One region of the Desulfosporosinus sp. SYSU MS00001 genome, then DNA from elsewhere that is predicted to be linked to it. Evidence: riboswitches for the same ligand, from Rfam matches in the RefSeq annotation. Region 1 holds a riboswitch; each other region holds the start of a gene.

What was found. A riboswitch is a leader RNA that binds a small molecule or an ion and turns the genes downstream of it on or off. The one in region 1 is predicted to bind FMN.
Region 2: it holds a riboswitch for FMN, as region 1 does, so the genes downstream of both, ACPUYX_RS16805 (FGGY-family carbohydrate kinase) here and ACPUYX_RS04625 (DMT family transporter) in region 1, are expected to answer to the same signal.
Region 3: it holds a riboswitch for FMN, as region 1 does, so the genes downstream of both, ribD (bifunctional diaminohydroxyphosphoribosylaminopyrimidine deaminase/5-amino-6-(5-phosphoribosylamino)uracil reductase RibD) here and ACPUYX_RS04625 (DMT family transporter) in region 1, are expected to answer to the same signal.

Annotation. Positions count from the first base shown of each region.
Region 1 covers NZ_JBNFTW010000002.1:261,420-272,280, reverse strand. The annotation lists gene ACPUYX_RS04680 (hypothetical protein) at 1-45, shown strand, start outside; gene ACPUYX_RS04675 (pseudouridine synthase) at 42-812, opposite strand; gene ACPUYX_RS04670 (ArnT family glycosyltransferase) at 928-2,343, opposite strand; gene ACPUYX_RS04665 (glycosyltransferase) at 2,328-3,122, opposite strand; gene ACPUYX_RS04660 (spore maturation protein) at 3,174-3,710, opposite strand; gene ACPUYX_RS04655 (nucleoside recognition domain-containing protein) at 3,707-4,288, opposite strand; gene ytfJ (GerW family sporulation protein) at 4,393-4,830, opposite strand; gene ACPUYX_RS04645 (DUF2953 domain-containing protein) at 4,835-5,479, opposite strand; gene ACPUYX_RS04640 (HAD family hydrolase) at 5,589-6,239, opposite strand; gene lepB (signal peptidase I) at 6,599-7,135, opposite strand; gene ACPUYX_RS04630 (YgaP family membrane protein) at 7,324-7,518, shown strand; FMN riboswitch at 7,578-7,727, shown strand; gene ACPUYX_RS04625 (DMT family transporter) at 7,880-8,851, shown strand; gene ACPUYX_RS04620 (C40 family peptidase) at 9,514-10,251, shown strand; gene ACPUYX_RS04615 (pentapeptide repeat-containing protein) at 10,549-10,861, opposite strand, start outside.
Region 2 covers NZ_JBNFTW010000010.1:96,455-107,315, forward strand. The annotation lists gene ACPUYX_RS16775 (NAD-dependent epimerase/dehydratase family protein) at 1-489, opposite strand, end outside; gene ACPUYX_RS16780 (GtrA family protein) at 564-1,019, opposite strand; gene ACPUYX_RS16785 (diguanylate cyclase) at 1,203-2,240, shown strand; gene ACPUYX_RS16790 (NlpC/P60 family protein) at 2,582-3,859, shown strand; gene ACPUYX_RS16795 (hypothetical protein) at 3,944-4,591, shown strand; gene ACPUYX_RS16800 (YkgJ family cysteine cluster protein) at 4,659-5,387, shown strand; FMN riboswitch at 5,433-5,546, shown strand; gene ACPUYX_RS16805 (FGGY-family carbohydrate kinase) at 5,748-7,271, shown strand; gene ACPUYX_RS16810 (hypothetical protein) at 7,567-8,118, shown strand; gene ACPUYX_RS16815 (hypothetical protein) at 8,585-9,154, shown strand; gene ACPUYX_RS16820 (amino acid permease) at 9,596-10,861, shown strand, end outside.
Region 3 covers NZ_JBNFTW010000006.1:48,087-58,947, reverse strand. The annotation lists gene ACPUYX_RS12200 (sigma-70 family RNA polymerase sigma factor) at 1-321, opposite strand, end outside; gene ribH (6,7-dimethyl-8-ribityllumazine synthase) at 625-1,089, opposite strand; gene ACPUYX_RS12190 (bifunctional 3,4-dihydroxy-2-butanone-4-phosphate synthase/GTP cyclohydrolase II) at 1,139-2,341, opposite strand; gene ACPUYX_RS12185 (riboflavin synthase) at 2,385-3,035, opposite strand; gene ribD (bifunctional diaminohydroxyphosphoribosylaminopyrimidine deaminase/5-amino-6-(5-phosphoribosylamino)uracil reductase RibD) at 3,060-4,187, opposite strand; FMN riboswitch at 4,349-4,463, opposite strand; gene ACPUYX_RS12175 (GNAT family N-acetyltransferase) at 4,514-5,056, opposite strand; tRNA gene ACPUYX_RS12170 (tRNA-Pro) at 5,884-5,960, opposite strand; gene ACPUYX_RS12165 (hypothetical protein) at 6,229-6,510, shown strand; gene ACPUYX_RS12160 (P-loop NTPase) at 6,843-7,607, shown strand; gene cooS (anaerobic carbon-monoxide dehydrogenase catalytic subunit) at 7,673-9,691, shown strand; gene acsB (acetyl-CoA decarbonylase/synthase complex subunit alpha/beta) at 9,709-10,861, shown strand, end outside.

The DNA of each region.
Region 1 (10,861 bases):
AAATGGAATACTTCCATAGATCATCCTCTTTATCCTATTGGTTAAGACAGTCCAACTAATAAGCGAAGCTTTTTTACTTCCTCAATGGTTAAAGATCGATAGTTTCCTGCTGAAAAACGTTGTCCATCTAAGGTTAAAGGCCCATAAGCTATGCGCTCTAATTGAACAACGGGATAACCGACAAATTTAAACATTCTCCGCACCTGCCTGTTTTTCCCTTCATGAATCGTCACTTCCAGGACTTCAAGCAAATGTTGTTTATGACCGCTCCTGCTGATAACTTTAGCCGGAGCGGTTTTGCCATCTTCAAGTTCAACCCCTTTTCTTAGCTGTTCCAGAGCTTCCAGTTCTACCGGGCCTTTAACCCAAACCCTATAAGTTTTATTCACCCCGTAGGAAGGATGCATTAAGCGATGGGCTAGTTCTCCATCGTTTGTCATAATCAGCAAACCCGATGTATCATAATCTAACCGACCCACCGGATACACTCTAACTGGGACATTTTTCATTAAATCTACAACAGTTGGTCTTCCCCGAGGATCTTGAGCGCTCGAAATTACTCCTACCGGTTTATTCAGCAAATAATAATGCAGTTCCTCAGCCTTTTTAACGGGAACTCCATCCACAATAATCTCATCTTCGGCACGGACCTTAGTTCCTAATACAGATACCGTAGAACCATTGACTTTCACTCGTCCTTCTTGAATTAATTTTTCAACTTGGCGGCGGGAGGCGACTCCAGCTTGAGCCAACACTTTCTGCAGCCGTTCGCCGGATTCCGGGCTTTTTTCATGTTTGTATTTAACCTCCATGAAACTTCTCATTCCTTTTCGCTATTATCCTCTTTATGGTCTTTTATCCGGTTTTTAGGTCCCTTACTTCTATAAGTAGGGGTGGGTCCTTCGTTTCAGCTTTAGCTGAACGAGTTCACTTAGCCTTTCTAATTTTAGGTTGTTTGAGAGCAAAAACCCCCGGTCCGATTTCAGGGTAAGTTTCTTCAACCTTTTCCCAGAAAAGTTCGTGTTGTTGGGTTTTCGGAAGTCGAATAAAATAATCCCCCGGAAATTGCGAGAGCACTCTGTCCGGAGATTTCTCATATCCCATATCTAACACTTCAGAAAGCCGAAAGCCCACACGATGGGCATAATAAAATGTCATAGGTACCGGATCGCTTAAAACCAGAACACTAGAAGAAGGTGTATGATCCTTTATCCACTCTGCCTGGGTCAAGTATTCCGGATCCCATTGATATTTAGGTTTTAAATATGAATAAGATCCTCGGTTGAGTACTATTAGGAGCAGGAGAACAAGAACGAGTTGGAACCTTTTACATCCTTCTAAAGCGTAAGCACCTAATAAAGCAGCCAGAGGCATAATTGGAACCAGATAATAATCCAAGGGAATACGAACACAGACAATGCCTAGATAAAGCAAGGCAATGATTACCCATGTTAAAAGGGCTATTCGTCCATAAAATCGCTTAAAAAAGAGTCTTAATAAGCCCATTCCCGACAGAAAAATGGCGCTATTTGTTATACCATCATGTAAATTTTTCAGAAGTGGTTTCCAATTCAAATGTTTAGAGCCTGCAACTTGACTGGTTATAATTCCTGATACAAATTGGCTTGAGGAGCTGACATTCATATGTACCCATAAATAATATACCATTGGGAAACCCAGTGCAATCAAGCAATAGCTGATGAATTCCCTCCGATACGCTTGTCTCCAAGGGTAAAAGCCAAACAGCAGAGCAACAGGAAACAACATTAACTGCGGCAGCTTAGCTAATATTGCCCCTGCCATCATAACTCCAATCATCCAGACATCGTTTTTCTCAGGCGATTTTCTCCAGCGAATAATAAGAGCCAAAGCCCAAATACTTAAAGCTTGAGCCATTGGCTCAGGCATTACCACCCTTCCGTAATAAATCGACAGAGGCAATAAGGTATAAATCGCTGCCGCCAAATAACCTGCCCTCTCGGAAATCAAATGTTTCCCTAAATCATATAATCCGTAAATTGCCAGCAATGATAAAGCTATAGCCCAAAGCCGCCCCCAGATATCTGCCCAGCCCAATAATTTCCATGTCCATGCCAATAAATAGGGAAACAAGGGAAATTCCAATTCAACGTTTTGAGGTACTACACCGTCATAATTCAGCTGAGGTATCAGGACTTTGGGGAAATCTGTCAGATGGCTAAGCATATGAACCGCGATACTGGCCGTATCAGCCTGCCGCCATCCTTGATTATCCAGTAAGGGGTTTGTAATCCCCTTGAGGCGAAGGAGTAAAGCAATCCCTAGAATGAATCCCAACAAACACCATCTTACTCTTCGACCCATTCGACAAGACTCCACCTTTGTCGTTTTATCTGGTATATTAACTGGACATAGCCCCAAATCGTAGCCCAAATTTTCATTTTGCTTGCACCTTGTTTTAATTCGTAATGAAGTTTTAGCGGAACTTCTGTCACACGATCTGCAAAGGGAGCTATTTTCAAGAGCAATTCTACCATTCCGGAAAAATTGCGGCTCTGAATAATGTTCGGCCCGTATTGCCTTGTCCCTGCGGCCAATAAAGAAAGCCGATAAGCACGATAACCACAGGAATAATCATGGACACCTCTAATTGGCAGGAAAAAATTCATGACTTTTCCCGCTCCCCAAGAAAGTAATTTTCTCAGCCAAGAAAGACCATATTGTTCTCCGCCCTCAACAAATCTTGAAGCAATGGCCAAATCTGCACCTGAGCGAATCGCCTCCAATAGCAAGGGAATGCGATCAGCTGGTTGTGTGTTATCAGCATCCATAGTTACGACCATATCAGGAAATTCATCCGGAACACTTGTCATGGATGGCTTATGCGTTGCATTATAGTTTAAAACGTATTGAAATCCACTGTTTAAGGCTGCTCCTAGGCCTTGATTTTGAACATGGTTAACTTGGTGCACCGTTGAATAAATTTGAGTGTACCTCGTAATAATCTCAGGTGTCGTGTCAGTACTTCCATCATTAACTACGATAATTAAATGAGGAATATGAGCACAGGTCTGTTCAATATTGTCGAGCAGCACCGGAAGAGAACCGGCTTCGTTATAGGCTGGTAAAAGAATGTAAAGCATACTAACAAATTCCTCCTTTCGGATATTGTTAGTATGCGCAGAAATAATTCATTAAAACGTTTTTGTCACAATCCAGATCGAAGCAATTAAGCCTATAAAATCGGCCAATAATCCTAATTTAAGAGCATAGCGATACTTTCGAATACCTACCGATCCAAAATAGATTGTTAAAACAAAAAATGTTGTGTCTGTACTTCCTTGAAGGGTAGACGCTAAACGTCCTATATATGAATCAGGACCGTATTGGTTTATCAGTTGAGTCGCCACTCCAAGGGCCCCAGATCCGCTTAACGGACGCATTATCGCTAAAGGAATAATTGCCGCCACGTTTGAGTCCAATCCAAAATAAGCAAATATCGGCTGCAGCCAATGGGCTAGGATGTTCAAAGCTCCTGAATCAACAAAGATTCGAATTGATACTAACATGCCAATTAAAAACGGAAGTATTCGAACACCGGTATTGAACCCCTCCTCAGCTCCTGCCACAAAGGATTCATAAACAGGTACTTTACGCAAAAAGGCAATCACCGGGATAAACAAAAGAAGCAGCGGAATCGCCCAACGTGAAATTTCAGCAATTGCCTTCATTTTGTTGTCCTCCTACGGAGAAGATAATCCGCAATAATAGCCGAAGTCATAGCACATCCCGTTGCAATAATAGTTGTTCCGATAATTTCTGTTGGATTAGCCGAATTGGCTTTCAGCCTTACCCCAATAATTGTTGCTGGTATTAGAGTTATACACGAGGTGTTCAGGGCGAGAAATGTTATCATCGCAGGACTTGCCGTTTCCGGCGTAGGATTTTCCTTTTGCAGTTCTTGCATAGCTTTTAGTCCAAAAGGAGTCGCTGCATTTCCTAATCCCAAAATGTTGGCACTTAAATTCATAATTATGGCTCCAAGGGCCGGACTACCCGGTTTTAGGGTTGGGAATAAGAGACGAACGACGGGCCCAAAAAGACGGGCTATTCCCTTTACAATTCCCGCTTCCTCGGCTAAACGCATCAATCCCAACCATAAACTCATTACTCCGATAAGTTCAATGGCCACCTCGACCCCTAATTCGGCCGCTTTCATCGCCGAAACCGTGACAATTTCTATCTGCCCATTAATTGCTGAAATCAAAATGCCGATGACTAACATGATCAGCCAGATGAGGTTAACCATAGCCCACCCCCCTTAAAAAATCTATGAAAAAGGCGGACAAAAAAGAACGAGATCTTCTCGTTCTTTTATTGAATAGTACCTTATGTATTTTGGGCGGCTAGAACTTATTCTCTGGCCAGTATAATTTCATCAGAGGGTTTCCTTTTTTTGTGAAGCATTCCTGACAATTTGTCTAAAAGATCTGGCACTGTATCTAAGATACGATCAATAACGACATTACTATCGACTGGCAGCAGGCGAATGGTTCCATTGCCAACGACTAAGAAACCTACGGGTTGTACAGATACCCCGGCACCTGCACCGCCTCCAAAAGGAAGTTGGTTGGCTGAATCCCCTGTATTATTTCCGTTCTCTTTCTGCTGATCGGGCGGGGAAAATTCGCTGCCCCCTGCTGCAAAACCACAAGCTACCCGTGATATTGGAATAATAACGGATCCATCATGGGTTTCTACCGGGTCACCAATAATGGTATTAACGTCAACAATTTGCTGGATACTTTCCATGGCTGTTTTCATCAATAATTCTATAGGATGATTACCCATGCTACTACCCCCTTCTAGCCCGCTTGAAACTACGCACAGCATTAAATCCAACAAAAATAATATGACCGATTCTTAATTGGAATATGCATTGAATATCACATAAAAATCCTTCTTTTTTAAATTGTGGAACGACCACAAGTTCAGGATTCTTAACCTCTACGATAACTTGTTTGTAGAGACGGGCGAGGGCAAATCCAAACAGGCTCCAAAAAGCTCCTGCAGCCATCGCTGTTTGTACCGCATCCTTGTAACCAATCTCAATTCGCCATTTTATCGTTTTGCAATGGATTCCGCCATAAAACTTGTTCTTTAACCAAACTAATTGATGAACATAATTTCTCAGCTTAGGCCAAAGCCGATAGATCCAGCCTCCGCGGAAATATCGGAAACGTACGCTTGATTTTGCTTTTCGCCTGCCGCCCTTTCCTTCAGCCACTTGATCTATTTCTAATTCCGGACCTTTTTCCCATTCTAATTGGAGTGTTGGAATTTGATATTGAGTATGCCAAATTCCATGTAATGCTCGAAAATCAATTTCCAGATGATCTTTTTCCTCTACTCGCCGATAGCGAAAATCAACCTCTGCTTTTATCGCTAAACTTAAAAGAAAAAGAATCGTTAACGCGAGTAAAAAGGCTAAAACTCGCACAGTAACCCCTCCGAACCAAACACTATCGTCTAAATAATTCTCTAATTAACTAAGATGTCCGAAGGAAGGTTATATTATGCTAAAGATTCCTTCTTGTAACAATTATTTCCTACAAGAGCTCTAAAAATTCCAAAGGATGGCTAATTAAACGTTGAGCACCGTTTTGAATTAATTCCTCTCTCCCTCGATAGCCCCAAAGAGCTCCCACCCCGTACATCTTGGCAGCAGCTGCCGTTTGCATATCAACACCTGAATCTCCCAGATAAATAATCTCGGTCTGTGGAATAGCTAAATTCTTACTGATGTATAAAGCGCCTGTGGGGTCAGGTTTCCTAGGAATATCTTCTCTAGGTCCCAAAACAACTTCAAACTTCCAACCCGCAAGAAGAGCCGCTACAACTTTCCGAGTCAGTTCATCTACCTTATTAGACAAAACGCAAAGCTTAAGTTTACGTTTTGTCAGCTCATCAAGCAGCTCAGGGATACCCTCATAAGGTCTCGTTTTTTCAAGACATCGCTTACGATATTCCCTCATCATCAAATCAAAACATTCTGTAATGAAGGTTTCTTCTCTGGATTCTTCAGGTAAAGCTCGACTAACCAGGTTTCTGATACCATTTCCTATAAAATATTTATAGGCTTCCAGGTCATGCGCTTTCAAGTCTAAGGTTTTCAAAACCAGGTTCATTGAGTCAGCAATATCCTCAAGGGAGTTAACCAACGTCCCATCAAGATCAAAAATAACAGCTTTGTAAGTCATGATAGAATTATCCTCCTGCTTTAAAAATTCAAGTAGGTGTATGCTAAGGTTAAGTCAACGGAACGGAACAACAAAAAACTTGATTCTCCGGGTATAATCAGACTCTACAGGCATAGATAAAATCGTATATATAATCCGCCAGAACTGATTCTGAGGATTGGCATAATATCGTTATTCTCTTAGGGACTGAACACTAGGCATTGAACCGAGAACTAAAATGCGGGAAGTGTAATCAATTAACGGCCAAATGATTGTAGAGATGTTTTGGTCAAATGGTCCCCCATCTTTCTAACTGAAATTCATGAAATAAAGAAGAGAGTCCTTTCCAGGAGACTCTCCCTTATCATGAATCTTTCTAATTACTTAGCTAAGGTTCCAAACCGCTGCAAGGGCCAATATCTTAAAACTGCTTTTCCTTCGACCTCCTTGGCAGGCAAAGCTCCCCAATAATGGCTGTCGAGACTATGATTGCGATTATCGCCAAGTAAAAAATAAGCATCTTTGGGAACAACCACAGGACCGTAATTATAATTAGGAGCTTCCATTTCAAAGGGTTCTGTCAGAGGTTGATCATTAATATAGACCTTCCCGTTCGTAATTTGAACTTTGTCTCCAGGTAATCCAATAACTCTCTTGATCCAATAGTCCCCACTGGAATCCAAATTCTTTGGAGGGTTAAAAACAATGATATCATCCCTTTGTATTCCTGTAAATTTATAGAACAACTTGTCTACAATGACTCTATCCTGTTCATGAATAGTAGGCATCATTGACGGCGACGGTATCGTTGCCGCTTCCACCACATTACTTCGTAAACCCCACGATAATATAAAGGCAAAGATCAGAATTTCTGCAATTTCCATTATTACTTTAATTAAACTTTGCTTTTTCGCCAAAAAAGACCCTCCTTTAAGTTCTCCAAATTTAATTCGCTGCCTTTTAGAATTTCCCTCTTTTTAATGTTCTAGTTCTATTTTAATAGTCTTATTCTAAGCCATATCATTGTCTCCCTTCTCATATAGTCTCTTTCTTAAATTGCATTAACCCTTCAAGATATGGGAAAAAATAATAAGGGGGTGATTGTATGATATGTAATGTTGGAAAAACCGAGCAAATTGTTAGAATTATCATAGGAACAATTATTGTGCTTTTAGGTCTGGCCTTCAAAAGCTGGTGGGGGCTTATCGGACTCCTGGGGATAGCAACGGGATTACTGAGATATTGTCCGGTAAGTAATATTCTAGGAATTTCAACCTGCGAAGTTCGAGATGAGAAATAGTTTTATAATATAAGGCTACCCTTAAACAATAAATTCTGTTATACTTTCATTAACTGAATTTGATCCTTCGGGGCAGGGTGAGATTCCCTACCGGCGGTGACGATTGCCTGTGCAATTCAGCCCGCGACTCGATGCAGCCTTAACGATGCATCGACTGACTTGGTGAAATTCCAAGGCCGACGGTAAAGTCCGGACGAGAGAAGGTAAAGACTAGGTTTAGCCAAGCTGCTATCCTGGTCCCTCGTATATGCCTCGTGAAAGGAATTGTTTCTCGGGGTATTTTTCATGCACAATTTTCTTTTTGTGACATGTGAAGGTTCAATTCAAATACATGTTATAAGATATGGAGGGTTTGGATTTAATGCAAAAAAAGCAATCATCTCCTTGGGCAATTTGGTGGATCGCCCTTGGAGCGGCCATGTGGGGACTTGACGGTGTCTTTATTGTTACATTGCTCCACTATGTGACATCCTCTCAAATTGTCTGGATGGAACATATATTATTGTTTCTCTTTGCTGCTCCAGTGCTTATCTGGAAACGTCAGGAGCTGCGGCAATTAAAGCTCGCTGACTGGTTAGCCGTCATATTCATCGGCTGGGGCGGATCCGCCGTAGCTTCGATCCTGTTTACTGCCGGATTTACTTATGGCAATCCAAATGTTGTTCTCATCCTGCAAAAACTACAGCCGATTTTTGCCGTCCTCCTTGCCGCCTGGGTCCTTAAGGAACAACTGCGGAAAAACTATTGGAAATTATTTATCGCTGCACTCATTGGTGCCTACTTACTCACCTTTGGTCTGCACATTCCAACTACCGCCGCAAACACCTCACAGCTTATCGGGTCCTTATTTGCCATCGGCGCCGCTGCACTTTGGGGAGGATCTACGGTGATGGGCAAACATCTCGTTGGCAAATTGTCGTTTACCACGTTAACGGCACTTCGATTCGCTGTTGCTCTGCCTTTGTTGACAGTCATTATCTTAGTACAACATCCAAACTGGCTTATCATTGGCAAAGCCCTTAGTCTGGCACCTGTTTGGGCAAACCTCTTGTTTCAAACGCTCGTACCAAGCCTTGTAAGTTTGCTCCTTTACTACCGGGGGTTAGACGGCGTGAAGGCTTCTCATGCTACCATCGCAGAACTTGCCTTTCCTGCAACCGGCTTGCTTCTTAACTGGCTGATTTTACATCAGACTATTGATCTGGGGCAATGGGTTGGTTTTGCAATAGTCTGGATAGCCGTACTTCAGTTATCTCGGATGAACCACGAACCGGAAGCAATAGGGCTAAACCTTGAATCATCTGCTCAGCAAGCAGATCTAGCAAGCAAATAAGAGTTGGGATAATATAGGAACTAAGCCTTGACAATTACAGAGTCATTTCTATAATTACTAGAGTTTTTCAAAGTGAACTCGTTCAGCTAAAGCTGAACATCGGGGCTTCAGATACAAAAATGTCCAGTGAACATTTTTGCCGAGCCGCCTTTCCCAATAGGAATACTTAGAGGCGAAGGAGGACTCTACCCCACCTGAAGTTAACGAAGGACCCACCCCTACTTATAGAAGTGGGGGGCTTAAAAAATTGGATAAAATAAATGATTACTGAGGTAAGTGGTTAACACTTACCTCAGTTTTTGTCATACAGATCTATTACTTTGAAGAAATCCAACTACTAAATCTGATGTTTAAATTTCAGTTACATATGTTTGCCAATATTATGAAGATATTTTGAATTATCTTTAATATTTTAAGTAACTTTTCAAATTATCTCTTTTACTTCCTCTGTCATTCTTCCGTTTTCATTGACCATTAAATTTTTTACTTTTTATAACAACATTCCCGCTGAAAAGCTAAGTATTAGGAAGAATATGGTCTTTAAACCAACAACCTTTACTTTTCATATGAGTTTTTAGATGCTAAGATTTAAGCCATAACTTGTCCGTGAACATTGCGCACGTAAAACTTAACAAGTGATAAAATTCATTAGGAGGTAACAAATGCAGCAGAATTATACATTTAATAAATGGAGTCAAAAACTTAAACTTTTAGCAGCCAGTACATTTATTCTTACAAACCTGGTAACCTTCGCACCGACAGTCCAGGCTGCAACTCTCCTGAAATTAGGCTCTACTGGTGATAATGTCGTAACCTTGCAAAAAGAATTAGTTAATTTAGGATATACTGTCGGCCCAATCGACGGAATTTTTGGTTCCAAAACATTTTCAGCTGTGGAGAATTTTCAACAAGCTGATCATCTCCAAGTTGATGGAATCGTTGGTCCGCTGACTCAGAGCGCCTTAGATAAGGACCAATCTACCCAATCCATCCAAGCTTCCCAAGCTTCCCAAGCCTCTGCCACAAACTCTCCTACAATTGATGGGATCATTGCCAAAGCCAACAGTCTGCTTGGAATACCTTATTTATGGGGCGGCACTACTCCTAATGGTTTTGACTGTTCCGGTTTTACTCAATATGTTTTCGCTTCTCAAGGTATAGATCTGCCTCGTACCAGCCAGGATCAGGCAAAAGTCGGGACTTCAGAATCCTATGGAGACCTGAAACCTGGTGATTTAGTCTTTTTCTCCACAGCTGGAAACGGAACCATTGACCATGTAGGTATTTATCTCGGTAACTCACAATTCATTAGTGCTACAACTCACAAAGGTGTGGCCATTTACCCACTAACTTCATCCTATTGGCTAAACGCCTATAAAGGGGCTCAAAGGGTTTTATAATTTAACACAGAACAAAGTGAACTCGTTAAGCTAAAGCTGAACATCGGGGATTCGATGACGAAAGTGTCCTGTGGACACTTTCGCCGGAAGCGCCTAGCCCGTAACAAATTCTATCGCACTGAAGGGATAGACTCTCCCCCCAACGAAGCAAGAACGAGAACCACTCCCACTTGTAAAAGTGGGAGTCTTAAGAATGGATAATATTCAAAAATGACCGGGTATCCGGTCATTTCAATTTATAATGATAATCCAGATCGGATGCCGCCCTTTAAAGGATGATGATCGCTCAGTTTGGCCCTATGGGTTCTTGAAACTCCAGGAAGCCGGGCGAAGGAGCGAGTATGGCAACAGGGTGCTGTTATCACCTTTAGCGGCATTTATTTGTCCTTGAGTAAGAAAAATACTCCTACTTAGATTAGCTCCTCTAATGTCTGTGTCACGAAAATCAGCACCGATAAAATCTGTATCGCTGAGATCGGCTCCTCTCAGGTCAGCAGCAATAAGATATGCTCCCCTCAGATTGGCCCCTCTGAGATCAAACTTCCTTAAATCTTTACCAATAAGATCGGCTCCCCGTGAAAATGTCTTTCGCCGACCTGCATGAACTTTT
Region 2 (10,861 bases), on a different contig from region 1:
GGTTATAGTAAGATATCCTTCCTCAATATCAATATTTGGGGTTCCATATTCTCCCATGGAGCCTAGATTGATGAGATGACAATTTGGGACCACCTCTCGGATTCCGTAGAGAACGTTTAGGGTACCCACTACATTATTAACCTGTGTAAAGACCGCATGGTCACGGTCTATCATTGAATAGGGAGCAGAGCGCTGTTCAGCAAAATGAACAAAGGCTTCAGGTTTTGTCTGAATTAAAATCTCCCGTAAAAAATCATAATGGTTTAAGTCTCCAATAAACGCTTTAATTATTTTACCCGTCAGTGCTTGCCAACATGCAATGCGTTCTTTAAGGCCGGCGATAGGGGTCAGTGAATTTGAATGGAGTTCTTGGTCCCATTTGCGGCGCACTAAACTATCGACGATAATGACTTCATGTCCTTGGTTTGATAAATAGAGTGCAGTTGGCCAGCCGCAAAAGCCGTCTCCTCCAGCAATGATTACTTTCAAGTTGGTACCTCATTTCTTTATTTAATCTTTACCCTCCAAGGTTTGAAGAAACTGACAAATGATAAATGTGTAAATTATGAATTTGTCAGTCTTTCAGGGCTGCTAAGCCGTTCATTTCTCCTAAATACGAAATATTTCATGAATAGAAAACTCACTATAGAAGGTGTTACCATCGCCAGTATTTTAGAGATGCTTTGAATAAACCACAAGGAGAATCGGCAAAGAGTCAAAAAATGAATGCCTTCTAAAAATACGAAATTACTAATGATCAGACTTACACCTGCTTGAAGACAAAAATAGATCTTCTCACGTAGATTTTTTTGGGCATGATTTCGGAAAGCAAAACGTGAATTCCATATATAACTGTTCACAATCGCTAAAAGATAGGCTGCTGTATTAAAGATTATGAGTAAAGTGGGGTTATTAGCAATTTTTTTCAATCTAAATATCTTAATGATATTCGCGGCAGACGTTTCCGATTGTGTCACTTTCAGAGTGTTGGAAAAAGCAAAATGGATGTGTAAATTCATAAGGGTTTAACATAATGATAATAGTTAAAATTATTTGAATAAAAAGAAGGAAATAGTCGATATAGGAAGAATAATATCAAAAAATGTAATGATGAATAGTTATTAACCAATGCTTGTAATCTCTCTAAATTGCAAGTGTTTGTGAAGGATCTGCTGAAAAGAAAAAGGAGAGTTTAAATTTTAATGGTTATTAAGCTCAGTGATGCTGTTGCCCAAAAGATTGTCGAATTAATTCATAAACAAAGCGGATTCGATGTCATAGTCTGTGATAATACCGGGACAATCATTGCTGATTCAGAGCAAGTAAGGATTGGTCAAAAGCATAAAGGAAGTTATCAAATATTAACCTCGGACAAAGATTCGGCTGTTATTACAGCCCAGGAGGCTAAAACGTCAAAAGGTCGAGTTAAAGAAGGGGTTAGTATTGCTATTGAAGCAGAAGGTGCCAAAATTGGTACCTTTGGAATTGCCGGCCCTTTGGAAATTGTTCCTCCGGTAGCGAGAATAGCTGCCGGTATGATTATTATGATGTTGCGAGATGAAGAATTAAAGGACTTTATCCGAAACCAGGTTAGAGTATTAAGTACATCAGTTGATCAGGCCGCGAATGGAGAATTTAACACTGTTTTTGAATTACTGAAGAATACAACGGAGACTATAACATTTGAAAATGGGAACTGTCCTGAAATCTATAAGTTAGTAGATAAGATGAGTAATTTAGCTTTTAAAGATACTTTGACCGGGACTTACAACAGACGTTATATCGATCAGAAACTGCCGGTAGATATTATTAGTACCTCACTTTCAGACCAAAGTTTATCAATTATTATTGCAGATATTGATTTTTTTAAAAATGTTAATGATACCTATGGTCATGTCGCAGGGGACCATACATTAAAAGCCTTTGCAGGTATTCTTTCAAGATGTATTCAACGGGAAAGTGATTGGATTTCAAGGTATGGAGGTGAGGAATTCTTAATCTGTCTACCTGGTGCCGGCCTTAAAAGGGCAGTTGAAATGGCTGAGTATATGAGAAGTTCTGTTGAAAGCAGTGAAATAGCATATGGAGAATATACGATTAAAATTACAGCGAGTTTAGGTGTTTGCAGTATCAAACCTTCCTCACGTGCCCCAAGGATTAATGCCGAAAAATTAATTGAATGTGCTGATAACAATCTTTATTTGGCAAAACATAAGGGGAGAAATCGGGTCGAAGCATAAAGCATAGTGGATCTTCTCCTCACTCAAAAGATTACCGAGTGGTGAAAGTCGCGTACCATTTTTTACTAGTTATGCCGCAGTGACAGCGCGGAGTGAACTCATTCAGCTTAAGTTGAACATCAGGGCTTAGGTGGGAGTCTCACAATTGGCTAAACGTTATTATTAAAAAGCTAAAGGATTTCTCTTATAAGAGATGTCTTTTAGCTTTTTATGGTTTAGATCAACTAAAATTAAGGAAGAAGCAGATACTGACAAAAACTTAACATTAAAAACAAAGGATATCAAATTGTTTTAGCGAATAGTAGTTAAGACATAATAAATATTCAACAAGAGGAATAATAATGAAAAACAAATTTAAAATATCTATTTTTCTTTGTCTGGTTTGCGTTTTTTGTCTCCCTTTACAGGTTCAAGCACAAACAGATGCTCTGACAAGTTCACAATTAACTAGTTCTCAGACTCAGAGTAATTCTGCAAAAGAAACCCCAAACAATAACGCCGCTAATGAATTGCAGCAATTCGCAGAACAAGAATTAAAATTAAATAGCCAGTTTAGTAATCAGACAGAACAGGAGCTTGCCCTTGATATGAAAATTTTATCATTGCAGCAATCTCTGCAAACCATAAATGAGGGTATTACCAACGATCAATCTACTTTAGAGAGGCAACAAAAACAACTTAAAGATTTGCAAACGCAGGAAATTCAGCTTCAAAAGCAACATCAAGATGATAGTGACAAATTGGGAGATATACTAAATACGTTTTATCAAAGTGGAAATGAGGAAGTTGGTTTTCTTCCTTATATGAAAGTGTTGTTTCATTCGACGAGTATGTCAGACTTTCTTGATCGCTGGGAATATGTCTCTTATATTATGGATGACTTTGGAGAGTTGAATCAGGAGATTTCAATTGCCAATACCAATATTACTAAACAGCAGTCGTTAATTAACGGAAAAATGGCTTCTGTTAAGGCCTCGCTTGAAGATAAAGAGAAATTACAACAGACACAACAACAGCTATTATCTACCCAACAAAATCTTCTTGCTCAAGTCAATTCCCAAGAGAAAGCAACAATACTTTCGTCATTAAATGTACAATCAAATATTGAAGAATTAACTCAAGAACAATCCTTAGAAACCTCATTAGCTGCAGCTGGACGTAAAGACGGCATAAACCCAAGTGATGCTGCAGGCGCTGATCTTTTAAGTAGCAACAACAATCAGTTAGTATCTATTCCCTATAATTTTCAGTCTATCTTAACTTACGCTGAGCAATATTTAGGAACGCCTTATGTTTGGGGCGGAACTACTCCAAGTCCCGGTTTTGATTGTTCAGGATTCGTTCAGTATGTATACGGGCATTTTGGAGTTAAACTAAATCGTGTATCTCAGGACCAGTTTAAGGAGGGCATAGGAATTCCCGAAACGGATTTAAAACCCGGTGATCTTCTTTTCTTCAGCACTTATGAAGCTGGAGCATCTCATGTAGGGATTTATATTGGAAACAATATTATGCTTGATTCTGAGGCTTATGGCGTTTGTTTTGATAATATAACGAATTCTTACTGGGCCTCACGCTATTTGGGTGCCAGGCGTGTGGCTTTCCTGGAAAAACTATAATGCAGCTATTAAAACGGATGATCTTTACGGTATAATTAGTACAGTGACCATCTCCTCACCAAATTTTATTTTCTGGAGGAACCTATGATAAATCGATCAATTGCTAACGAAGACATTTTTAAAATAGAGGACGAAGATACTCAAAATACGTTTTATGGCTGCAATCAAGAGTGGTATACTACGATGTGGCAGCGTCGAGCCGGATGCGGACCGACAGTTGCAACGAATATTGTGTATTATCTCAACTGTACGCGAAAGGGTCCAAGATCAGACAAGGGGTTATGGACAAAGCGCGGGGCACTATTATTGATGGAAGAAGTTTATCAATATGTAAAACCAACAATGCGCGGAATTCCTACAACAAAGCTTTTCGGCGATGACGTCCTGAAATATGCGGAAGCAATGAAACGAAATATACAACTTGAAATTTTAGATGTACCTAAATACCGAAAATCTCGTCCCTTATTTCAACAACTGTTGACGTTTTTGGAGCAAGCGCTACACAATAACAGACCTGTAGCCTTTCTAAATTTAGATAATGGAGAAGAAAAGCGATTGGATTCTTGGCACTGGGTCACCATCATTGCGATGGTATACGCAGCAGAAGATAGCAGAGCGATCCTAAGAATTTTGGATGGAGGGCATATAAAAGAAATTGATTTAGGGCAATGGTTTCAGACAACTGCATTAGGCGGCGGGTTTGTAAGTTTTGATTATGTTGATGAGAACTGAATACTGCCTTAAGAGAGGATTGCGGATTATAGACAACGACAAGGAGTGGAAGGAGACATAGTTAGTTATGGATCAGCGGAAGTTAGTTTTGAATGAGGACAGTGAGTTTAATTTTCTTTGTCATGACGGTCTCGATTGTTTTAAAAAGTGCTGCCGGGATATTAATATTTATCTCACACCTTATGATGTCCTCAGAATGAAAAATTTGCTTGGCATGTCTTCAGGAGAATTTCTGGATAAATACACTCTAAACGTGCAATTGCCAACTGGCTTTTCTATAGTTCAGATTAAGATGTCCGAGGAGGATAATTTAACATGTCCCTTTATTACCTCAAAAGGGTGTCGGGTTTATAAAGAACGACCCTGGTCTTGCCGCATTGCCCCGGTGGACATGTTGGGCGGGGGGAAATACTCCTTTATTTTTGAATCTTCCCGTTGTCATGGGTTAAATGAGAAAAAAAGCCAAACTATTAAAGAGTGGATTTCTGACCAGGGGCTAGAAATTTACGAAGAAATGGAACAAGGGTTTAGTGAAATCCCCGGTTACTTAAAACTTACCGGTGATCAGGAAATTGATGATAAGCTGATAAAGCTATTCTTCTTAGCTTGTTACGATTTGGACAACTTTAGAAGCTATTTAATGCATAATACTTCCTTGGCTGAAAAAATGGATGTAACCGTGGAACGATTTGAAGAGATAAGGCATGATGACGTTCAGTTAATGAATTTTGGTTTTCAACTGCTTTCTTTAGGTACTGAGCACTTGAAAGATCTGATATCTAGGGAATTGGTTTAAATTGACAAAGAGAATCAATGGTGTTACTTTATAATTAAGTTAATAATTATCCTTCAGGGTTGGGTGAAATTCCCTATCGGCGGTATAGCCCGCGAGCCGTAAAGCAGATTCGGTTGAATTCCGAAGCCGACAGTATAGTCTGGATGAGAGAAGGTGATGTTCACATACATAGTAGTGATATTATGTATTAAGTTTGTACTGTCAAATTCTCTTAAGCTTGCTTAAGAGAATTTTTTTTCCAATTTCTAAGCCCCCCACTTCTTGTTCGGCAATAATGTCCACTGGACATTATTGTATCTGAAGCCCCGATGTTCAGCTTTAGCTGAACGAGTTCACTAGGGGTCATAATTATTAAAGGAGATGGATACTTTGGAAAGCTACTATCTTAGTTTTGATGCGGGATCTCAAAGCGTAAAAGTGGCTGTTTATAATAAAACGATGCACTGTGTTGCTAATACATCCAATCAGACAACGATGAACTACCCCCATCCAGGATGGGTGGATATGGATGCTGATGAATATTTATCTTTGACAAAATTGGGAATTAAACAGTGTATTGAGCAATTGCATACCAAGGGTATTGACCCCAGTTTAATCAGAGCCATTATGGGTGACGGAATTATTTGTGGAATTGTTGGGATTGACGAGAGAGGAAAGGCGATTACTCCTTACATTAATTATTTGGATTCCAGGACCCAAAACGATGTGGAAACTTTAAATCAATTGGATCTGGATATTTGGGGTCATGAGACAGGCAATGCTGAACCATCTTGCATGTTTCCCGCTTTGCATGCCAGGTGGTTGTTAGCCAATAATAAAGCGTTTCAAGAACGAGGTCAAAAATTTGTCCACAATGCTCCTTACATTCTTATGAACTTGGCCGGTTTAGACGGTCGAGACGCTTTTATTGATTGGGGAACAATGTCGGGCTGGGGTCTTGGTTACCGCATTTATGAAAAACAATGGTCCGATGAACAACTAGCTATCTTAAAGATTGATAAAACATATCTGCCGAAGATTGTTAAACCTTGGGATATTATTGGTACCTTATCGGACGAAGCAGCACAAGAAACCGGATGTCCAGCGGGTATCCCGATTTGTGCCGGTGCCGGAGATACAATGCAGTCCATGTTAGGAAGCGGAATTATTGAAACGAATAAGGCTGTTGATGTGGCAGGAACATGTGCTATGTTCTGTGTTTCTACTTCTGGAATAATCCCTGAATTAAGTAAAAAGGGGAGCGGTTTAATTTTTAATAGTGGAACATTGAAAGATACCTATTTTTATTGGGGATTTGTTAGAACCGGAGGTTTAGCTCTGCGTTGGTTTAAGGATAATATTTGTCAAAAGGCTGATGATGATAAATATTATCAATGGCTTAGCCAAAAAGCGGAAAAAGTACCGCCTGGGTGCAATGAGGTCATGTTTTTACCATACTTAACTGGTGGGTACGGTGAATGGGCTAATATTAAAGGTTGTTTCTTAAACATGAGTTTAGATACGAATCAATTTGTTTTATGGCGAGCAGTCTTAGAGGCAATTGCCTACGATTATATGGAAATCACAGATACTTACAGAAATGCCGGAATTGATATTAACAGAATTACTATTACTGAGGGCGGGAGCAGAGATAATCTGTGGAATCAGATTAAGGCTGATGTCATGCAAAGTGAAGCTATTACGTTAGAAATTTCTGGTGGTGCAGTACTGACAAATTGTCTAATTGCAGCCTATGCGACAGGAGCGATCGACGATTTGCCAGCGACACTTGAAAAGAACACTAAAATATCTAATTATTATAGCCCTAATAGCAGCAATTCAACAATCTATCGAAACCAGTATAGACAACAAAGAGATATCTTAAGAAAGTTATCTAATAGTTGATAAGAGAGTCCAAGACAATCCTTCATAGCGGAAAATAATTAGAACACTCGATATTACCTCTCTTTATAGTTAAAGAGAGGTAATTTGCTTCCCTAATTAAAATGCCTGCCGTCTGTGGCCTCGGGGCTTCGGCACTCAGGGAAAATAAAAGTCAGGAGATTATGCAGTAATCTCCTGACTTTATAGTTTCTGGCTTCTAAAGTTATCTAACTTGGTGACAAACGGTTATAACTTGAATATCTTGTATTGTACCATAATTTACCATACTACAAGAATGGAATGAGGGTGAAGCACAATGCCGTTAGGTAAAATGAATATACTTGGGAATCAACAAGTTCAAATGATGCCTCAAGGAACTCAAGGCTATCAGATGCCGAATGTTTCAGGGCAATTTAACCAGTCACCATTATTAGGCCGAGGACTGCAAAGATTCGCACCTAAGTTCGGGCTTCCGGGTGGTTTGCTTATGCCACCGGGATTTTCTCAGCCGATAAATAACTTTGGAGGCGGTCAGGCAGGAACGATGCCCGGCGGGATGATGGGCGGAAATGCAAACTGGGGTCCTGGTCCACAAGCTGGTGGCCAGGGGTATGCTGCTCCCGGTTATCCGCCGCAAGGTATTCAGGGTTTTCAGCAAAATCAGATGCTGCAGCAACCAATGATGCCGCAAGCCCAAGGGTATCAACCACAAGGGTATCAGCCCCAAGGTTATCCAAATCAGGGATATCCAAATCAGATGATTAATCAAGGGTACGGAGGGCAAATGCCTGTTCAGCCTGCCTGGGAAAGCCCCAAAAAGGGCGGAATCAAAGCATTTATCAGTAATCTTTTTTCTAAAAAGAAATAATGAATGATTTTATGGCAACTCATTAATTTTATGAAGCATTAAGGCTATTTTCGCTTATGTAGGAGTGCGATAGCCTTCTTGTATTGAAACGTATATCATAACTGAAATTATGAATTAATAACTTACAGTGATCTATGTAAGGGCTAATGTCAATATTTAAGAACAAGTTTGCGCTGATCGTAATTAAAGTAGATAAAGAGTTTATTATAAAGTCTTTGTTAGTTTTAAAAAAATTCAACATAAGTTACACCTCAAATTAATTCCGTTCTTTAATGTTTTAAATGTAATATACCTGAGAAAGATAAAGATAGGCTGAGGAATAACTGAATGTTTCCCTGGAAAATACTTAATATCTGCTGAAAGAGCATTGGCCAATAGGCAAGTTCTTGTGAGTATCCGAAATCTTTCATGGCACATAAAATACGTTAAGTGTGAGTTTATGAGGATCGTGAAAGAGGGAGATCAAATGAAGACGGAAGTTTTAAAAAAGGTCTTGACCGACATTATGGGATCTCTAATTGCTCAGGATAAGACCATTGATAATAATCCCGAGGAGGATGAAGATCATGGGGTTGCTAACATTGAGGATACCGAGGAGATGCAGGCAATTAAGAGATTATGCCAAAATTTCGCTAAAGCCTTAACCGCACGCGATTATGAATCCTTAGATGGAAGGGCCGAATATCATCTCTATACAGTAGATCATCTGATCAAATTGATTAAGAACAATGATGAACAAAACACGATCAAAATCCTAACTGACAATAAGATTAAATCTAAATACGAAGATTGTGAGTTTCTTTCTATCACCTTGAGCGAGGATCAAGAGGAAGCAGAGGTGGTTTATAATGTAAAAACATGCGTAATTAGTGCTGAGGACAAATACTTTAAAGAATTAAATAAAAAGAACAATAAGAAAAACAGAATTAATAGAGGCACTTCTTTCTGTACTGTCTACACTCTGTTCGTGAAAAAAGAGAAGGGTACTTGGAAAGTCAATAACTTCGAAGCTTCAGATGAAAATATAAAAATTTAATAGGAATTATTAGTTCAAAAAAGGTAAATGCTATATAACAGCATAATAAATGGATCACAGAGGGTTACCAGTCATTTTGCGTAAATAAGGTCCCAATTTGAACTAAATAATTATAGAGCAGAGGTTTAAAAATAAACCTCTGTTATTAATTACCTGTATTTACATGATAATGAATTTATATATAATGGTTTTTAATTCTTTTATATAATAATGGTAAATTTATATAAATATTATATAAGAATTTTATAGAACTTATATAGAAAAATTGCAAGAAAAAAATTTTTTTATATAAAAATTAAATTAAATGATATTTATTTTTAAAAATAAATAGAGTAAACTTATAACAAAGAAAGGAGGGCTTGAATCCCAGTTATAGGCACCAATAATCAAAGAGATAATTTCTTACTAACGATTGTCATAAAGAAAGGAGCTACTTAGTTAATGAATTTATTGAGGAAAAAATCTATTAACAAGCTTATCTTGGAATCACAGCAAAAAAGTGGTCTCAAGAAAGCTTTAGGCGCACTGGATCTCACTGCTTTGGGTATTGGTGCTATTATTGGAACCGGAATTTTTGTTTTAACAGGTGTAGCAGCAGCTGAGTATGCCGGGCCAGCATTGGTTTTATCGTTCGTTATTTCTGGAATTGCCTGTGCTTTCGCAGCTCTGGTTTACGCTGAATTCGCTTCAATGGTTCCTGTGGCCGGGAGCGCGTATACTTACAGTTATGCTGCTCTTGGTGAGTTTTTTGCTTGGATCATCGGATGGGATCTTATGCTGGAATATGCATTAGCTTGTAGTACTGTAGCCATTGGCTGGTCAGGGTATTTTGTTAAGCTGCTGCAAGGCTTAGGCGTCAATTTGCCTGCCTGGGGTACTTTGTCAGCGGGTTCAGGAGGACTAGTCAACATACCTGCATTAGCAATCGCTCTTTTGATTACTTGGCTTTTATCCCTCGGAGTTAAAGAAAGCACCAGAGTTAACAATATTATCGTTGCTGTCAAACTATTTGCCGTCTTAGTCTTTATTGTTGTAGCGATATTTTATGTTAAGCCTGCTAACTGGCAGCCTTTCATGCCTTATGGTTGGAATGGAGTGTTCAGGGGTGCCGCTATTGTTTTCTTTGCCTATATTGGTTTTGATGCTGTTTCGACCGCAGCGGAAGAAGTTAAAAATCCTCAAAAGGATTTACCGCGTGGAATTATCGCTTCTTTAATTGTTTGTACTGTTTTGTATATCATTGTAACAGCTATTTTGACCGGTGCTGTTTCTTACACGAAATTAAATGTTTCGGCCCCTATTGCTTTAGCATTGCAGGTAATGCATCAGAATTGGGCTGCCGGAATCATTTCCATAGGTGCCCTTGGAGGTATCACCACCGTACTGCTTGTTATGCTCTATGGGCAAACTCGGGTTTTCTATGCAATGTCTCGTGATGGCTTACTTCCGAAAATCTTTAGTGAGACCCATCCAATTCATAAAACTCCTAATAAAAGCACTTGGTTAACAGGTATTATTGTAGCAATAGTAGCAGGCTTAACCCCAATCGATGTCCTTGCAGAAATGGTCAATATCGGTACCATGGCAGCTTTTGTCTTTGTCTCCATCGCTGTTATTGTTTTACGTAAATCCCAGCCTGATCTGCCGCGCGCTTTCCGCTGCCCGGGAGTGCCTGTCGTTCCACTATTAGCTGCTCTGTTCTCTTTA
Region 3 (10,861 bases), on a different contig from region 1:
AGCATTGTTCAGATTGACATGTTTATTACGGGTATATTTTCGAATACTATCAATCAATTTGCGCTTTATGACCATTCTTAAGAAATGGAGGAAAGGAATATTTAAATGGTCGTCATATGATAAAACCGCTCTGTATATCGCTATCCGTCCCTCTTGGATGAGATCATCATAATCCGCCCTGGGCAGAAAATATTTACAGGCGATAATACGAACTTCTGGTTCGTAGTACTCAATTAATTGATTTAATGCTTCTTTATTCCCTGAGCGCGCTGCCTCAAGCATCGACGTTTCATCTATAATCTCGTTGTCTTTTAAAGACATGGCACTCAACTCCTTGTTAAAAGCTAGTCATCATGCTTCACATTGAGTTTAATTAAGAATGACATATTTGACAAGGAATTTTTAGTGGACGATCATCCATATCTTACTAAAGATAATTTGCCGCCGTTTCAAGCGTAAGACTCCCGCTTCCACAAGTGGGAGCGGTTCCCATACCTGTTTCGGTGGGGGGGAGTCCATCCTGCAGCGCGATAACATTCGTTATGGGCTTGGCGCTTTCGGTGAAAGTGTCTATGAGACACTTTCGTCACCGAAGCCCCGATGCTCAGCTTTAGCTGAAGAAGTTCACTTAAAAGACTTAAGAAGATTGGCAGTCTCGATTGCGGTCATCGCAGCATCAAAACCTTTGTTGCCGGCTTTTGTTCCTGCACGTTCAATAGCTTGTTCTATGCTGTCCGTTGACAAAACTCCAAAAATAACCGGAATTCCACTTTGCAGACCAACTTGTGCAATTCCTTTGCTAACCTCGTTACTTACTAAATCAAAATGGGGAGTAGCTCCGCGAATAACCGCGCCAAGGCAGATAACAGCATCGTATTGTTTAGAATTGGCCATTGTTTGGGCGACAAGCGGAATTTCAAAGGCTCCCGGAACCCAGGCTAATTCTATATTCTCTTCAAGAGCACCGTGACGTCTTAAAGCATCTAAAGCACCGCTGACCAGTTTGCTCGTAATAAATTCATTAAATCGAGCTGCTACAATTCCAACTTTCAATTCTTGAGCTAACAGTTTTCCTTCGAAGGTTTTCATAATGTTATTATACATCCTTTCTTTTTAAGCAGTTTTTAGACCATAGCTGTTAGTGAACAGCTGATAAATAATGGCCTAATTTCGTTTTCTTTGTACAGAGATACTTTAGATTTTCGGGTTTGGAAGGTATTTCAACAGGAACCCGTTCGGCAACCTTTAAACCGTATCCTTCAAGGCCAACAATTTTCCTTGGATTGTTTGTCATTAAGCGTACTTTAGAAATGCCAAGATCTGCCAATATTTGGGCACCAACTCCATAATCGCGTAAGTCTTCAGGAAATCCTAAAGCTAGATTTGCCTCAACGGTATCTTTGCCTTCTTCTTGAAGCTTATAAGCCTTGAGTTTGTTAAGAAGACCAATTCCACGGCCTTCTTGTCTCATATAAAGCAAAACGCCGCGGCCTTCGCGTTCAATTTCTTCTAATGCTGCTGCAAGTTGATCGCCGCAGTCACAACGGCGGGAATGGAATACATCACCCGTAAGACATTCCGAATGTACCCTGACAAGAACAGGTTTTCCGTCATCAACGTTTCCTTTAACGAGAGCTAAATGTTCTTTTTGATCGATGACACTCAGGTAACCGACGGCACGGAAATCACCAAAATCTGTGGGGAGGTGAATAGTTTCCCCTCGTTCTATTAGCTTCTCGGATTGACGTCGATATGCGATAAGGTCTTTAAGAGTGACGATTTTCAGGCTGTGTTTCTCCACAAAAATTTGCAGATCAGGGACTCGAGCCATGGTTCCATTTTCGTTCATGATCTCACAGATAACACCTGCAGGTTTCAATCCGGCAAGACGAGCTAAATCAACTGCACCTTCGGTATGACCTGCCCGTACAAGTACTCCGCCTTCCCGAGCTTGAAGGGGGAAGATATGACCGGGACGATGCAAATCCTCAGGGGTACTGGCGGGATTCATAAGAACTGTTACGGTATGAGCACGTTCAAAGGCGGAAATTCCTGTTGAACTATCCGAGGCGTCGACACTGACTGTAAAAGCAGTTCCATGAGGGTCAGTATTATGTGTAACCATGGGTTGGAGCTCTAAGGCTTGAATACGCTCCTTGGTCATAGGAACACAAATCAGCCCTCGGCCGAAGGTTGCCATAAAATTGATGGCTTCGGGAGTTGCTAACTCAGCAGCCATAACTAAGTCCCCTTCATTTTCCCGATCTTCATCGTCGACCATGACGATCATTTTTCCTTGACGGATATCTTCTATAGCTTCTTCAATGGTATTAAATTGCATGACGGTCAACTCCTTCTAAATTTAAATTCGCTATTCTTAGTCTCTAAGCAAAACCATTTTCCGCCAAAAATGTCATAGTAAGATCTTCTTTGGTATCTCCAACTCGGTTAAGTCCCATAAAACGGGCAACATATTTCCCTATGAGGTCAGTTTCCAAATTAACGCTTGAGCCAATTTTTTTTATGCCTAAAGTGGTTTCTTGGGAAGTGTGAGGAATAAGAGAAACTGAAAAGTAATCATGTTCCACATCGACAACGGTTAGTGAAATTCCGTCAATAGCAATAGATCCTTTGGGCAAAATGAAGGAAAGAAGAGTGGAGGGGGCAGTGATTTCGAGAAGTTGAGCTATACCCCAAGGAGTTATCTTGCGAATTGAACCAACGCCATCAACATGTCCGCTCACTAGATGTCCTCCCAAGCGGGTTTGGAGTTGGAGGGCCCTTTCTAAATTTACTCGGCTGCCGCTCTTCAAATCGCCAAGATTCGTTTTAGCTAGAGTTTCAGCCATCACATCGACGGTAAATTTTTCACTGCTTTGATGTATTACTGTTAGGCAAACTCCATTGACAGCAATACTGTCTCCCAATTGGGTTCCCTCAAGGACTTTCTTTCCCTGCAGCGTAAGCCTTCCGGAGTCTGGTAAGAGGCGAAGATCACGGACAATACCTAGTTCTTCAACAATTCCGGTAAACACATGTATCCTCCTTCAAAGCATCTGTTACTGGCTAATGTCATGTGGCTTAAAATAGCCTGTTACATGAATATCTCTAAAATTCATATCTACCTGGAGGTCATAGAGCTCAATGGCATCTTTCATCAATTGGATGTTCAAGCCGGAAAGGGGAGAGGGGCCATTTCCTCCTACTAATTTAGGTGCGATGAAACATTCTAATTTGTCAACACACTCATTTTCAATAAGAGAACCTGCCAAACGACCACCGCCTTCTAGTAAGATACTGATCCATCCTCGGCGAAAGAGATCTTTAAGCATTTGCTTAAGTGGAACATAACGTGACGTATCATATTGCCAGATTTCAACGTTCTTAAGCTTTTGCAATCGACTGAGCTTTTCAGTTGGTGCTGCCTTTGTTGTAGCAATAATACAAGGGCTTTCGGCGGAGGAGGTGAGAACCTGTGAGTCTTCAGCTAAACGGCATCTGCCGTCAACAACTAGCCGAATAGGATCTCGACCGCCGGGTAAGCGGCAGGTTAGTGCTGGGTTGTCGTGAAGGATTGTTTCACTGCCAACAAGGATAACATCGTATTGATCACGTAAGTGGTGGACGTATTGGCGAGAGATCTCGCTGCTCACCCAGCGGGAATCCCCGGTTTCAGTGGCAATTTTTCCGTCTAGAGTTAAGGCTGTCTTGTAAAGGACGAAAGGCATAGTTGTGGTTATTGCTTTGCAAAATGCTTCATTTAATGATGCAGCCTCATGCTGCAATACTCCCACGTCAACTTGAATCCCCGCTTCACGTAATCGTTGAATTCCGCGACCTGCAACGAGAGGATTGGGATCTTGCATAGCTACAACAACACGTTTGACGCCTGCCTTAATTAGAGCGTCAGAGCAGGGCGGGGTTCGGCCGAAATGTGAGCAAGGTTCTAAAGTAACATAAACTGTAGCATCCTTGGCTTGATCCTGAGCTTCTGACAAAGCATGGACTTCGGCATGAGGAGTTCCGGCTTTTTGGTGGTAGCCCCGCCCGACGATTTGATCATTTTTGACGAGAACACATCCGACCATTGGGTTCGGACTGGTTCTCCCTAAGGCCTGAGCTGCCAGTTTAATAGCTTCAGACATATAAGTTTCATCTGTTGATTTTTGAAAAGTTTCCCGTTGCATACAATTCCTTTCTGAAACTTTTTAAGATAGTTTCCCCCAAAAATCGTAAATACCATCAAGGATCATAGCCAATAATTAGGAAATAAAAAAACACTCGCTATCCTCGAGTGTTGAGCTAAAAGTCATAGTAAAAAAGCGTAAAAAAAGACGCATTTTTTAATCTATTCCTCTTCTCATCCAGACTATACTGTCGGCTCCGGAATTAAACCGGATCTGCCAAAAAGGCTCGCGGGCTGTACCGCCGATAGGGAATTTCACCCAACCCCAGAGGATAGTATATTATTAAATTTGATTATAGTGTACCCCAGGTCCAGCGATTTGGCAACCTATAATTTTCCGTGAAGGGTCAAAAATTCATCACGCAATAATCCCATAAGGACAGCATCATGATAATTTCCAAGTACGTAGCGTGCCTCTCGCTGGCGTCCTTCGATTTTAAAGCCAACTTTTTCGTAGGCTCTGATTGCTCGAAGGTTTTCGTCCCAGGTATCCAATGAAATCCTATGAAAGTTCCATTGAGTAAAGAGAAAACGGACAAAGGTTATAATAGCATCTGTTCCGTAGCCCCTGCCCCAATATGATTTGTCACCAATAACAATAAACAGGGTTGTCGAACGACCAGGAACATTGAGTTCTTTAAAACCAATGGTGCCAATCAATAAGTTCTTTTCATTCAAAATTGCGTATCGGTAAACGTCAGAAGGGCCGTCGAGAAACTTTTCAATGATTTGATCTTTTGAATAAAGAGTATTTAGCGGCCAAGCTCCACTTGACCAATAATTAATTTCCTCATCGCTTAACCATTGGTAGATAATATCGATGTCATCCTCTTCAATCGGGCGAATCTTGATTTTCTTTCCCTCTAACATATTAGGCTCCTTCTCAGTACTTTATCTTTGGATTATAGTACATCTAATTTATACACCAAGTTTGGTACATCTATTGTAGCACTCAATTGAAACAATGAAAAATATTTAACCAATTCGAATTTGGACAAATAAATCGCTTTTTAACAACTTATTTCCTTGATCCGCCTTAGAAGTTTTAGCACATATGATACTTGAAGTCCAGAGTAAAAGAATTGTCATAATTGCGATTCCAGCACGGATATGTTTCAAGAAAACTCATTTCCAAGTATAAATTGGATTTAGGTTACCAATGTACTTTTTATCACAAAATGTTATAATAAGTCAAAAGCAATTTTAGTCTATTTTCATGTAATTCACATAAAAATATCCTTCTTGATTTAATCGAAGGACCTCTTTTCACATTAAGCTTTGGAGAAGGTAAAAGGAGAGCAGTAGCTCTCCTTTTACAATGCGCAAATGTAAGGATCATGAAAATCGCCGAACCGAGAATACGACTCGAAAAAAATTGGCAGAGAGCGGGGATTAGTACAAGTTATTAATGTCACCAGATCTGAGATGGAGTTGTACGAAATGGATTCTGGGAAAATTCGTAGAAGTATCGCTTTAAGATTAAGAAACTCTATTATGTGTCATTGGGCGAGAAATTTATTGTTAAAGATCTGTTATTTCATAATAAAGGAAATTGGTGTTTACATAATTAACCATTAGGGATTAAAATAATTGCTAAAGAAAAGGATTTTTTTTCCTTAAAAATTGAAAGGGTCAAAATAGGGTCAAATGACCCAAAAATAAAGGATCTCCAAAACTGGAGATCCGCTAATACCAGATGGTCGGGGCGACGGGATTCGAACCCACGGCCTCTTGGTCCCGAACCAAGCGCGCTACCAAACTGCGCTACGCCCCGTAACTCGTTTATCAGAACGAATACTATAATAACAAACCCCTTTGCTCCTGTCAACATTATTTTTGTCCCTCTTTCAGAGATTATCGGCATGGAGACATTCCCAGAAACAGAATTATCGAATGAGCAATATTTCGAAAAGCTTAATCATATTAATAGTTTATCAACAACTTCCTAGCCATCTGTTGGAGCCTTTCTTGATGAGGTACTATAAGATCTGCCAAAATGACAATTAACCTGGCGGTGCAGTTGCAGAAGGCTCAGATCGAATGTGTTTGATAAAGTGTGTTCCCTGTCAAGGGCTTGGCAGCGGGTTCTCGATGAATTAATGAGAGCAATATCGAGTGAAATACGTTTTCGGATATGTGTAATGCATGTCAATATTCCAAAAAGAGGAGAAGGACTTATGGAGAAACTTAAATCGCGCTTTCCAGAACATGAAGTAAGATTATTCGAAACAGGTGCTGTCATGCAACTCATGTCGGAACAGGTGCATTTGGATTGGCTTTTAACCTTGGCCGCTATTGTGAGCTGGAAATTCCAGCTTACTTAGGTTTTAAGGATACAATGATTACGTTAAACCTCTGTCTGCATGATTTACTTCAGGAACTCCAAAGAGTAATTAAGATCATTACTCAAATACATAGAACTGCAAAAATGAAAATGTATTTCAAATACTAAAACAGGAGTACATTATTTACAGAATATTGTGGATTTACAGAATATTTTAATCAATATTGACTTCTTACTTTATGGAAAAGTAAAAATATTAAAATAAATTCAGAATGTTTGCAGGATTAAACAAAGAAAAAAAGAATATAACTATATACCCAAAGCTTGTTCCAGGAAATGCTTGCATATAGCAGCTAAAGGAGTGGTAGACAGATGAAAATCGCAATCTCCGGTAAAGGTGGAGTTGGGAAAACCACCTTTACTGCAAATTTTGCCCGTTGGTTAGTGGAAAAGGGTATTACCGTACTAGCAGTTGACGCAGACCCCGATGCAAGCTTGGGGACGATATTGGGATTTCCTGATGAGGTACTGGCGAATTTGAAAGCTATTGTTGATATGAAGGAACTTATAGAAGAGCGCATGGGTGGGACTGGTGCATTTTATCCACTAAATCCTAATGTCGATGATATCTTAGATGATTACAGTGTCTCTCTGGGACAACTTCGTTTTTTTCGGATGGGGAATATTAAAGGCGGCGGTACTTCTTGCTATTGCAAGGAAAACAGTTTTCTGCAGGCCTTGGTTAATTCTCTTATTCTCGGAGAAAAGGATACCGTAATTCTTGATATGGGTGCTGGAATAGAACAATTAACACGAGGAACAGCTTTAGGTGTTGATGTTTTAGCAATTGTTACAGAACCATCCAAGGTGAGTGTGCAAACTGTCCGTGTAATTCAACAACTTGCTCATGAGCTAGGAATTCCTCGTATCGTTGTTATAGGCAACAAAATTCGTAATGTGAACGATGAAAAGTTTCTTAGAGACCACTTTTCTACAGAGCAACTGGTTGGCATCATCCCTTACAGTGACGAACTGTTGGAAATGTCCATCAATACAGGCAGTATTCCATCGCCTGAAGGGTCTCTGGGAGTTCAGCTCAATACAATTTATGAAAAAATTATTGATGAAGGGAGATGACAGGAGTTTTCATTAGCAGCAATAAGAGTATGAGAAGAGGATCTTATTAAAGAGGAGGTTGTAACATGCCTAGATATCGGGATTTAACCCATACTGCCCGACCATCGGATGCACCAAGAGTTGTTGATCCGAAAAATCCTGTTCGTACATCAGATCCTGGTACCCTGCAAATGCTAAAAATGCTGGAAGGTAAAAACATCGAAACAGTTTTTGACCGCGTAGTAGCTCAACAACCGCAGTGCACCTTTGGTTACAAAGGTGTATGCTGCAGAATTTGTATCGCTGGTCCTTGTCGGGTTAAAAAGGAAGAAGGTCCTGGCAGCCGCGGAATTTGCGGTGCATCTGCCTATACCATTGTTTCTCGTAATCTCGTACGTCTGATTGCCGGAGGAGCAGCATCTCACTCGGAGCACGCACGCCATGTTCTTCATACCGCTCATGCTTTAGTAGAAGGTCACGCCCCGGATTATGAAATAAAATCAACGGCTAAACTGCATAAATTAGCTCAAAAGTTAGGGATCTCAACTCTTGATCGAGAGGATAAAGAAATTCTTAAAGATGTTGTGGAACTGGGATATGCGGATTTTGGCCGCTACCAAGATCGTCCTTTAGCTTTTCTCGATTCCTTCATGACCCAAGGGCGTCGTAATAAATTTCAGCATACCAATGTTATGCCCAAAGCAATTGATGGTACCGTTACTGAATTAATTGCCCAAACGGCAATGGGTGTTGACAATGATCCTGTAAATATTATTTTCGGCGGAATTAAAACTGCTCTGGCTGATTTAGCCGGAGAATATGTGGGAACTACTCTCAGCGATGTTTTGTTTGGAATTCCCGAACCTATCGTTTCTGAAGCGAATCTTGGGGTAATCGATCCTAAAATGGTGAATATTGCAGTTCATGGCCACAATCCAGTCCTTAGTGAGATGGTCGTTGCAGCAGCTCGAAAAATGAAGGCAGAAGCGCAAAAAGTTGGTGCTGAAGGAATTAACGTTGTCGGAATTTGCTGTACGGGAAATGAATTGCTCATGAGAGAAGGGGTCTATTTAGCAACTTCTTCCGCTTCACAAGAAATGGCTATCATGACCGGTGCCTTAGACGCCATGGTGGTTGATATTCAATGTATTTATCCGTCAGTCCAAACAGCTGCGGAATGTTTCCATACTAAAGTTATTACCACAGAAGGTATTATGAAAACTCCAGGGGCTCAACATCTCGCCTTTAAACCAGAAACTGCAATGGAAGATGCTCAGAAACTTGTTAACATCGCTATTGAAGCCTATAAACAGCGGGATCCGAATAAAATTTCCATTCCTAATGAACGACATAAACTGGTTGCCGGTTTCAGCATTGAAGCTCTCACAGACATTTTCTCTAAAGTATGTCCCGAACGACCGATCTCTGTTCTCACCGATGCAATTTTGAGCGGACAAATTAAGGGAGTTGCCTTAATGGCCGGATGTAACAACTTGAAGCGAACCCAAGACGAATCTCACGTTGCTATCTTAAAGGAACTTGTGAAAAATGACGTTTTTGTCATAGCAACAGGTTGTTCAGCCGGAGCCTTCGCGAAGTTTGGTCTAATGTCACCTCTGGCAGTCGATGCCTATGCAGGAGAGGGACTTAAATCTTTCTTGAAAATGTTAGAAAATGCCAATCCTCAGCTGACGACAGGCTTGCCCTTGGTTTTCCATGTCGGTTCGTGTGTTGACAATAGCAGAGCTTCAGATTTAGCTGTTGCCATGGCCAATGAACTCGGGGTTGATATACCAAAAGTGCCCTTTGTGGCCTCAGCTCCCGAAGCTATGCATGAAAAAGCGGTTGCTATTGGGACATGGTGTGTCACTTTAGGATTGCCGACACATGTAGGAAGTTTGCCGCCTGTTGAAGGTAGCGATTTGGTTTATGGTATTACCACTCAAATTGCCCATGATGTTTTTGGAGGAAACTTTATTTTTGAAGTAGATCCGGTTATTGGTGCACAAAAACTTCTCAATGCTTTGGAGTATCGGACGTGGAAACTTAATATCCATAAGAAAACAGCAGAGAAAAATGAGACCCCAATTGCTCAAGGCTGGTAAGAAAGGAGGAATGTCTGATGTCAATGGAACAAATATATGAAGAAGCTATTAAGGACCCAAATAATCAACCGAAAAAATTATTGCGCAAAGCTTATGATGGAACTGTAATTGCCATGACCTATGCTGAAATTCTTCTTAATCGTGCTATCAAAGATTATGGTGAAGCTCAGTTGATTGGTTATCCTGATACCGCTTATTATCTCCCAGTCATCACATGTCTTTCCGGTGAAAAGGTGACCACGCTGGGTGAATTAGTTCCAATTCTTAACCGCTTGCGTAATCAGGTTCGCACGGAACTTACGTTTGAAAATGCCAGACTTTGGGGTGAGTCCGTTCTTTATGCCGCTGAAGTTATTGAGACGATTCATTATCTTAGAGGCGATGAACCTAAAGTTAAACCGTGGACAGGATTCTTAGGTGACCCTGTCGTTCGGAAACACGGTATCAAGATGGTTGACTGGACTATTCCGGGCGTGGCGGTTATCCTTGGGCGAGCTAAAGATTCAAAAGCTGCTAAGAAAATTATTGATAATTTAATGGGCAAAGGATTTATGATCTTCCTGTGCGACGAGGTTATTGAGCAATTACTGGAAGAGAACGTTAAAATCGGTGAGGATTACATTGCTTTTCCTTTAGGAAACTTTACACAGGTAATTCATGCAGTAAATTACGCTTTCAGGGCAGGTCTTGCTTTTGGTGGTATTCCTGCAGGGGAACGAGAAAATCATCGTGATTACCAGCGCCGTAGGGTTCGGGCTTTCGTTCTGCATCTTGGAGAACTTGATGATGTAAAAGTGGCTGCAGAAATGGGCGCGATTTTTATGGGCTTCCCAGTTCTGACAGATCAAACTCTTGGTGAAGATATGCAAATCCCCGATTGGTATATTTCCGAGCCTGATTATGAGAAATTAGTTCCTTTAGCCTTGGAAGTTCGGGGCATTAAATTAACAAATATCGAGCTGCCCATTCCGGTTAACTTCGGTCCGGCCTTCGAAGGTGAAACCATTCGCAAAGGGGATACCTACGTTGAATTTGGCGGCGGGCGAACAACTGCGTTCGAGCTTGTTCAAATGGTAGGTCCCGACAATATCGAAGACGGTCGAGTCACTGTGATCGGGCCAGATATTGATACTGTCCCTGAGGGATCTAAACTTCCTTTAGGAATTAAAG